DNA from 2 places in the Bradyrhizobium sp. P5_C12 genome. Region 2 is predicted to be linked to the other one. Evidence: predicted binding sites of a transcription regulator. Region 2 holds the regulator's gene; the other holds the start of a gene.
The links. Region 2 encodes HrcA, which represses chaperone genes, less so after heat shock. Its sites were predicted from a motif close to GTTAGCACTCNCNNNNNGNGAGTGCTAAC; they were not measured.
Positions count from the first base shown of each region.

Region 1: ACXJMY_RS01380 (co-chaperone GroES) is a predicted target of HrcA. The motif match lies at 2,523-2,551, and genes of this name have one in related genera.

Region 1 is NZ_JBFULU010000001.1:291,266-295,883, forward strand. Features, by position in the region: gene ACXJMY_RS01370 (hypothetical protein) at 1-108, opposite strand, end outside; gene groL (chaperonin GroEL) at 354-1,985, opposite strand; gene ACXJMY_RS01380 (co-chaperone GroES) at 2,134-2,430, opposite strand; gene ACXJMY_RS01385 (hypothetical protein) at 2,762-3,283, shown strand; gene ACXJMY_RS01390 (protein phosphatase CheZ) at 3,451-4,236, opposite strand; gene ACXJMY_RS01395 (L,D-transpeptidase family protein) at 4,549-4,618, shown strand, end outside.
Region 2 is NZ_JBFULU010000049.1:5,282-9,899, forward strand. Features, by position in the region: gene rdgB (RdgB/HAM1 family non-canonical purine NTP pyrophosphatase) at 1-605, opposite strand, end outside; gene rph (ribonuclease PH) at 616-1,329, opposite strand; gene hrcA (heat-inducible transcriptional repressor HrcA) at 1,504-2,592, shown strand; gene grpE (nucleotide exchange factor GrpE) at 2,689-3,306, shown strand; gene pncA (bifunctional nicotinamidase/pyrazinamidase) at 3,421-4,143, opposite strand; gene ACXJMY_RS31085 (hypothetical protein) at 4,405-4,618, opposite strand, start outside.

The sequences.
Region 1 (4,618 bases), on a different contig from region 2:
CGGCGCCGTGGCCTTCGGCGACAGCTTCATCTGGGCGAATGCGACCTCGGGCGAAACCGCAAGCAAGGCCGCCAGAAGGGCCGTGGAGCAAACCAGAAGCGCGCGCATCGACGAAATCCTCGAGCAAGGGAGCATGATCCGGAAAAGTGTGACGCGGTTTTCCGAAAAGATCATGCTCGAACAATAACCTAGGCGCGATGACGACTCGTTCCCGTCTCGCCGCGCTTTAGAATCGGCGCGTCACCGTAGTGGGTTTTGGCCGTCGGTTGAATCGGAAAGCTTGGGCCATGGTCGGCAAAAAAGAAGGCCGCCCGGAGGCGGCCTTCGCAACGCTGTGATGGAACGGATCGGCCTTAGAAGCCGCCCATGCCGCCGCCGGCCGGCATCGCGGGCGCAGCTTCCTTCTTCGGCGTCTCGGCGACCATGGCCTCGGTGGTCACCAGCAGGCCGGCGATCGAGGCGGCGTCCTGGAGTGCGGTGCGCACCACCTTGGCGGGGTCGATGATGCCCTTCTCGACCATGTCGACATAGTCCTCGTTCTGGGCGTCGAAGCCGAAGGTCTCGGACTTGTTCTCCAGGATCTTGCCGACCACGATCGAGCCTTCGAGGCCCGCGTTCTCGGAGATCTGGCGGACCGGGGCTTCCAGCGCCTTCAGCACGATGTTGATGCCGGCCTGGACGTCGTCATTGGCGTTGGTGAGACGGCCGACCGCCTTCTTGGCGCGGAGCAGCGCGACGCCGCCGCCGGGGACGATGCCTTCCTGCACCGCGGCGCGGGTGGCGTTGAGCGCGTCCTCGACGCGATCCTTCTTCTCCTTGACCTCGATCTCGGTGGCGCCGCCGACGCGGATCACCGCGACGCCGCCGGCAAGCTTGGCGAGACGCTCCTGGAGCTTCTCACGGTCGTAGTCCGAGGTGGTCTCCTCGATCTGCGCCTTGATCTGGCCGACGCGGGCCTCGATGTCCGGCTTCTTGCCGGCGCCCTTGACGATCGTGGTGTTCTCCTTGTCGATCACCACCTTGCCGGCGCGTCCCAGCATCTTCACCGTGACGTTCTCGAGCTTGATGCCGAGCTCTTCCGAGATCAGCTGGCCGCCGGTCAGGATCGCGAGATCCTCCAGCATGGCCTTGCGGCGGTCGCCGAAGCCCGGCGCCTTGACGGCGGCAACCTTGAGGCCGCCACGGAGACGGTTGACGACCAGGGTGGCCAGCGCCTCGCCCTCGACGTCCTCGGCGATGATGACGAGCGGCTTGCCGGACTGCACCACGGCTTCCAGCACCGGCAGCATGGCCTGGAGGCCGGAGAGCTTCTTCTCGTGCAGGAGGATGTAGGCGTCCTCGAGCTCGGCGGTCATCTTCTCGGCATTGGTGACGAAGTAGGGCGACAGATAGCCGCGGTCGAACTTCATGCCCTCGACGATGTCGACCTCGGTGTCGAGCGACTTGTTCTCCTCGACGGTGATGACGCCCTCGTTGCCGACCTTCTGCATCGCCTGGGCGATCATCTTGCCGATGGCGGCATCGCCGTTGGCCGAGATGGTGCCGACCTGGGCGACCTCGGAGGAGGACGCGACCGGCTTGGCGCGCTTCTCGATGTCCTTGACGACCGCTGCGACCGCGATGTCGATACCGCGCTTGAGGTCCATCGGGTTCATGCCGGCGGCAACCGCCTTGGCGCCTTCGCGCACGATCGCCTGGGCCAGCACGGTCGCGGTGGTGGTGCCGTCGCCGGCGAGGTCGTTGGTCTTGGAGGCGACCTCACGGACCATCTGGGCGCCCATGTTCTCGAACTTGTCCTCGAGCTCGATCTCCTTGGCGACGGTGACGCCGTCCTTGGTGATGCGGGGCGCACCGAACGACTTCTCGATGAGGACGTTGCGGCCCTTCGGGCCGAGCGTCACCTTGACGGCGTTAGCGAGAACGTCGACGCCGCGCAGCATGCGTTCGCGCGCGTCTCCGGAAAACTTGACGTCTTTGGCAGCCATGTTCTGCAATCCCTTGTGTTTCGTGATGTGTCTTGCTGTTTGTTCGTCGCATCAATTCCGGGATCCGTGGGGCGAACCCGGCGGAATGATGGATGCCCGGATCGAGCGATCCGGGCATGGCATTCAGCGGCCGTTCAGGCGTTTGGCCTTAGGCCATCACACCCATGATGTCCGACTCCTTCATGATCAGGAGCTCTTCATTGTCGATCTTGACCTCGGTGCCCGACCACTTGCCGAACAGCACGCGGTCGCCGACCTTGAGGTCGATCGGGATCAGCTTGCCGGCCTCGTCGCGGCCACCGGGGCCGACGGCGACGACTTCGCCCTGGGACGGCTTTTCCTTGGCGGTGTCCGGAATGATGATGCCGCCCTTGGTCTTTTCCTCGGCGTCGATACGTTTGACCACGACACGGTCATGCAGCGGACGAAATTTGGATTTAGCCATGACGTTTCCCTTTGGAGGCTCGCTTCGGAAGCAACGGAAGTGGGTGGGGGCGGCGCTGTCGTCCGCCCCCGTCCCGAGGATCGAACGACGCGCTTAGCAATCGGTCTTTCCGAGTGCTAATAGTGGGCTGGGAAATATGGCTTGGCCGCGATCCTGTCAAGCAAAGGTGGTTAAGCGATTGGTGAGGCGGATATAGGATTGTGGCTCCAGAAACTTATTTGCGGTGCCGGCGTATTAAAGGACGTCATTGCTCCGACAGCGGTTTTGCGCTTGGCTGCCGAAGGGGTGCGGCCGCGGTCTTGGTCGGGGGCACTTTGCTCGGGGGAATAGCATGATCAGTTCAGCTCACGTGCGCACGGTTGCCAATCTGGCGGCCGCTTCCATGTTGGCGCTGCTGCTGGGCGCCTGTGGCGGCGGCATGAGCCTGCCGTCCTTCTCCTCGTCCTCGCCGCCGCCCGAGGCCGAGCCCGGCACCGGGCCGGAAATGCCGGCGTCGATCCGCGCCGACGAGATCGTCGGCCGCTGGGGTCTCGCCTCGTTCCAGAACCCGGCCGACCGCGCCCGGACCGAGGCCGCCGCGCGGGCCCAGTGCAAGAATCCCTACGTCATCACCGCCGGCTCCTCCGGCGGCGTGATCATGCATCTCGCCGACCAGGCCACGCCGCAGGAATTGCGGCTGAAGGGTTCGCCCAGCGGCAAGAACTATATCGGACCGGCGGGCCCGACGCCGGGCGAGCAGGACCGCGAGATCGTCTCCTTCGACGGCCGCGTCCTGATCACCCGCTTCATCGACAAGGACGCCGCCACCCGCTACGGCAACATGGTCTACGTCCGCTGCGCGCCGCGGGCGTGATGTTCTTCCCGTCATTCCGGGGCGATGCGAAAGCATCGAACCCGGAATATCGAGATTCCGGGTTCGGTCCTGCGGACCGCCCCGGAATGACAGCGTGAGATAAAATCCCCCAAAAACAAAAAACGCCGGCTCGCGCCGGCGTTTGTATTTCGGTCTGTCGCGTCCGCTCAGTCGAACAGCGCGTCGATGTCGTCCTGCGAGGCATGGCCGACGTCGCCGGCGAGCTTCGGGCCGTTGAGGAGCTTTTCATCCTCGCCGCGGGTGTCGATCTGCGGCACGATGTGGGACTTGATCGCGTCGACGCCGCCCCAGATCTCCATCATCGCATTGATGTGCTGCTCGATGAACTTCATCGTGGTCATGACCTTGCTGATGCGCTGGCCGGTCAGGTCCTGGAAGTTGCAGGCTTCGAAGATCGAGATGACGCGTTCCTGGATGTCGTCGGCCAGGCGCTTCTGCTGGTCGGCCGAGTCGACCTTGGACATCGCGCTGGCCGCCTGGTCGATCGATTCGGCGGCTTCGAGAATCTGCTGGGTCGCCTGCTCGGTGCCGCCGACGACCGCGCCGAGCTCGCCATTGACCTTGGCCATTTCGCCACCGTCGAAGCTCTTGCCGTGCAGCGTCGCGATCTCGCGCTTGGTGCGGTCGATGGCGTCATGGATGAGGTCGAGCTCGACCTTCAGCTTCTCGCACTGCTCGATCTGCGCCCGGTACGTGTCGAGCATGGTGCGCGCTTCGGAAAGCTCGTGGGCCGTGGAAGCGTCGATCGCGGCCATGGCTGCGCTGCCGGACAAAGGTGCGGGCGCAATGCCTTTCGCCATCTGTGCGCGGATCGCACGCAGCTCGGCCATGATCTCGCTGTGCATCGGCGCAGCCTCCTCAATCATTTCGGGGCTGGGCATCTCGCCGACAATAGCCTCTTCGACACGAAAACGTTTGCGGTGAATAGCCATCAGGAACTCCCCCCACCTCACTCACGCGTCTTTGTAGGCAGAAGCGATTTAACACGAAGTTCACAGCAGGAACTGTTGTGCGGCCGTGCGCGACGGCGCGAAAACCGGCGGTTAACCATGCATTTGCGGCGTTCACCGAAAATAAACGCTGATCGCCAAATTGGGCCTCGCTTGACGGCGTGGTGAATCGAAACGCCGTTTCCGTTTACCAAACAAAGCGGCTTTTGCTCTTTATTGACCACGTCGCGAGCGTGGGTCAGCCAGCGCGTTCGACGGCGAATGCAACTAGACGAAACAGTACAGAGTACGTCGATGTTCAAGAAAATGTCTGTCGCGCTGCTCGGCAGCGCTTGCACCTTCATTGCCGGCGCCGATCGCGCCA
Region 2 (4,618 bases):
TTCACGAAGGCGCGGGCGCGGTGCGACAGGCCAAGACCGAGCGGCGGCAGGCCGTGCTTCTCGATGCTCTCCATCTCGCCGAAGGTGCGGCTGTGGCCGTCGGGCAAGAACATTGGATCGTAGCCGAAGCCGGCGGTGCCGCGCGGCGGCCACACCAGCGTGCCGTCGACGCGCGCCTCGACCTCTTCGCGATGATCATCGGGCCAGGCAACGCAGAGCGCGGAGACGAAGTGCGCCTTGCGCTTGTCGGGCGCGGTGGCGCCGCGCTCCAGCAACAGGCGCTCGATCCGCGTCATCGCCGCGGTGAAATCCTTGGTCGGACCGGCCCAGCGCGCGCTGTAGATGCCGGGTGCGCCGTCGAGCGCGTCGACCACGATGCCGGAATCATCGGCGAACGCGGGAAGCTTGGTCGCCTGCGCCGCCGCGATCGCCTTGATCGCCGCATTGCTGCGGAAATCATGGCCGGTCTCTTCCGGCTCGGGCAGGCCGAGCTCTCCGGCCGAGACCGCCTCGACGCCGTGCGGCGCGAGCAGCTCCCGCATCTCGGCGAGCTTGCCGGGATTGTGGGTCGCGATCACGAGTTGGCCTGTGATTCGGCGGTGCATGGCCTATTGACTACGCCACGGCCAGTTTCTGCAAGTCCACGAGACGTGCGACGCCCTTGCGCGCCAGCGCCATCAGCGCCAGGAACTCGGCTTCCGTGAACGGCTCGCGCTCCGCGGTTCCCTGCACCTCGATGATGCGGCCATCGCCGGTCATGACGAAATTGGCGTCGGTCTGGGCTTCCGAATCCTCGGCATAGTCGAGATCGAGCACCGGCGTGCCGTTGTAGATGCCGCAGGAGATCGCGGCGACGTTGTCGCGCATCACATTGGCCTTGATCATGTTGCGCGCCTTCATCCAGCTGATGCAGTCGGCGAGCGCGACCCAGGCGCCGGTGATCGAGGCCGTGCGGGTGCCGCCATCGGCCTGGATCACGTCGCAATCGACCGTGATCTGGCGCTCGCCGAGCGCTTCGAGATCGACGATGGTGCGCAACGAGCGCCCGATCAGGCGCTGGATTTCCACGGTGCGGCCACTCTGCTTTCCGGCGGAAGCCTCGCGGCGGGTGCGTTCCAGCGTGGCGCGCGGCAGCATGCCGTATTCGGCGGTGACCCAGCCGCGGCCCTGGCCCTTCAGCCACGGCGGCAGGCGCTCTTCCAGCGTCGCGGTGACCAGCACATGGGTGTCGCCGAACTTCACCAGGCAGGAGCCTTCCGCATATTTGACCACGCCACGCTCCAGCGTCACGGGGCGCAATTCATCGGGCGCACGGCGGCTTGGCCGCATGGGAATTCCTCCAAAACTCACGGGAAAAGGCTATTCGCGGTGCTTGTAGGTGGGGTGGGGATGGGCGGCAAGGCCTTTTCGGTCCCCAGGCAACCTTCAAGCAACCGCAAAACCACGCTTGTCAGCGGCCTCCCGGATAGACAAGTTACAAGCATCCGAGAGGAGTTGACGTCTGTGGCCCATCACGATCCGATCCATCTGATCGCGCCGCGCGCAGGCCTCGCCCAGCTCAACGAGCGGTCTCGCGACATCTTTCGTCAAATCGTCGAGAGTTATCTCGCGACCGGCGAGCCGGTCGGCTCGCGCAATATCTCGCGCCTGATCGCCATGCCGCTGTCGCCGGCCTCGGTCCGCAATGTCATGGCCGACCTGGAACAGCTCGGCCTGATCTATGCCCCACACACCTCTGCCGGCCGACTGCCGACGGAACTCGGGCTGCGCTTCTTCGTCGACGCCCTGATGCAGGTCGGCGATCTCAATGACGGCGAACGGCAGGCGATCCAGAGCCAGTTGACCTCGGTCGGCCAGGCGCAATCGGTCGAGGCCGCGCTGGAGGAGGCGTTGACGCGGCTCTCCGGCCTGACCCGGGCCGCCGCCGTCGTGCTGACGCCGAAATCCAATGCGCGGCTGAAACACATCGAATTCGTCCGGTTGGAACCGGAAAAGGCGCTGGTGATCCTGGTCGGCGAGGATGGTCAGGTCGAAAACCGTGTGCTGACGCTGCCGCCGGGGGTTCCATCCTCGGCCCTGACCGAAGCCGGCAACTTCCTCAATGCACGAATCCGGGGCCGGACCCTGGCCGAGGCGCGGCTGGAACTCGAGACCGCGCTCGGCGAGGCGCGCACCGAGCTCGATCAGCTGACGCAGAAGGTGATCTCGGCCGGCATCGCCAGCTGGTCCGGCGGCGAGAACGAGGACCGCCAGCTCATCGTCCGCGGCCACGCCAATCTGCTCGAAGACCTGCATGCGCTGGAGGATCTGGAGCGGGTGCGCCTCCTGTTCGACGACCTCGAGACCAAGCGCGGCGTCATCGACCTGCTCGGCCGCGCCGAGACCGCCGAGGGCGTGCGGATCTTCATCGGCTCGGAGAACAAACTGTTTTCCTTGTCAGGCTCCTCCACCATCATCTCGCCCTATCGGGATGCCGCCGGCCATATCGTCGGCGTTTTGGGCGTGATCGGGCCGACGCGGCTGAATTATGCCCGCGTGATCCCGACCGTGGACTACGCCGCCCGCATCGTCAGTCGCCTGCTGGGCGGCTGACCGGCGGCCCAGTCGATCACGGGCGCTTGATTTTCGGCGTCCGAAGCACGATATGCGGGCGAGAAAACCCCTGAGACGAATACGAAAAGAGAGCCGATGAACGATCGAGACCGGCAACCCGAAGACACGACCGCTGCGACCGGCGAGCCCGTGGTGTCAAAGCCCTATGTGATGCCCGACGATCCCGAGCCCGGCTCGGTCGAGCTGTTGCAGCAGGAGGCCGCCGAGGCGCGCGACCGCATGCTGCGGACGCTGGCCGAGATGGAAAATCTGCGCAAGCGCACCGCCAAGGAGGTGGCCGACGCCCGCCTCTACGGCATCACCGGCTTCGCCCGCGACGTGCTCGACATCGCCGACAATCTCCAGCGCGCGCTGGACGCGGTTCCGGCCGAGGCCCGTGCCGCCGCCGATCCCGGCCTGACATCGTTGATCGAGGGCGTCGAGCTCACCGAGCGCTCGTTGCTCAATGCGCTGGAAAAGCACGGCGTGAAGAAGTTCGACCCCTCGGGCCAGAAGTTCGATCCGAACTTCCAGCAGGCGATGTTCGAAGTGCCGGATCCGTCGGTGCCTGCGGGCACCGTGGTGCAGGTTATGCAGGCCGGCTACACCATCGGCGACCGGGTGCTGCGCCCCGCTCTCGTCGGCGTCGCCAAGGGCGGCGCGAAGGCTGCACCCGCGGCGAACAACAACGAGTCGAGCGGCGCGGCCAACTGAGTTTGGGCGTCATTCCGGGGCGATGCAAAGCATCGAACTGACGGTGCGCACCTGAGAATCTCGAGATTCCGGGCTCGATGCTTCGCATCGCCCCGGAATGACCGCGTGAAAGTCTTACGCGCTCGCCGCGATGTCCGCCGACTGAATCCGCTTCACGCCGGCCTTGGCCATGTCGGCCCAGGCTTTTGCCAGCGAGCCCTGCGTGTCGATGCCGCGGCAGGCGTCCTCCACGACATAGACCTCGAAGCCCGCCTTGCGCGCGTCGAGCGCGGTCCAGGCGACGCAGAAATCCGTCGCCAGCCCAGCGACGAAGACGCGCTTGATCTTGCGCCCCTTCAGATAGCCGGCGAGGCCGGTCGAGGTCTTGCCGTCGGCTTCGAGGAAGGCCGAATAGCTGTCGACGTCCTTGTGAAAGCCCTTGCGGATGATGAGCTCGGCGTGCGGGATCGAAAGGTCCTTCGACAGCGCGGCGCCGTCGGTGCCCTGCACGCAATGGTCGGGCCACAGCACCTGCTTGCCATAGGGCAGGTCGACGGTCTCGAACGGCTTCTTGCCGGAATGAACCGAGGCGAACGAGATATGGCCGGGCGTGTGCCAGTCCTGCGTCATCACCACATTCGCGAACGCTTTTGCCATTTTGTTGATGACGGGCACGACCTGCTCGCCTTCCTTCACCGCGAGACTGCCGCCTGGAAGGAAGCAGTTCTGCACGTCGATCACGAGCAGCGCGGATGATTCATCCGGCTTGATCGATGCGGCTGCAAAGAGCGCGGTTGGAGCGATCGCTGCGAGGGCGCCCGTCCCAAGCGCCGCCAAGATTTGTCGCCGATCCAGCATCGTTCGCCTCCCTCCAGGATGAACCCGATTGGGCAGGAGCCTAGTTCCGCTTGTGTACGAACAGAAGCCCGAAAATGCAGCCGGCTTTGGTGAGTGCTTAAGCGCGCTATCGTCACGTCGTCCCGGCGAAGGCCGGGACCCATACGCCGCAGCAATAGTTTTGCGAAGACTCGGAGTTACCAGCGCGCCCCGCAACCACGCCCTGTGGTGATGGGTCCCGGCCTCCGCCGGGACGACACCGAGGATGTGGAGCCGCCTTCGCTAACCCTTCGGCTGGATGCCGTCGCGCACGGCGCGGAAGCGGGTGAAGGCGGCTTGCCACTGGTCGCGCGGGGCGCTGGCGATGATGCGTAGCGAGGCGCCGCCGCTCGAGAAGCGGATCCACTGCACCACGGTCACCGGGGTCTTGTCCTTGCCGCTGACGCCGTCGATCCGGGTCTCGAAACCCTGCTGGCCGTTGATGCGGATCGGCTCG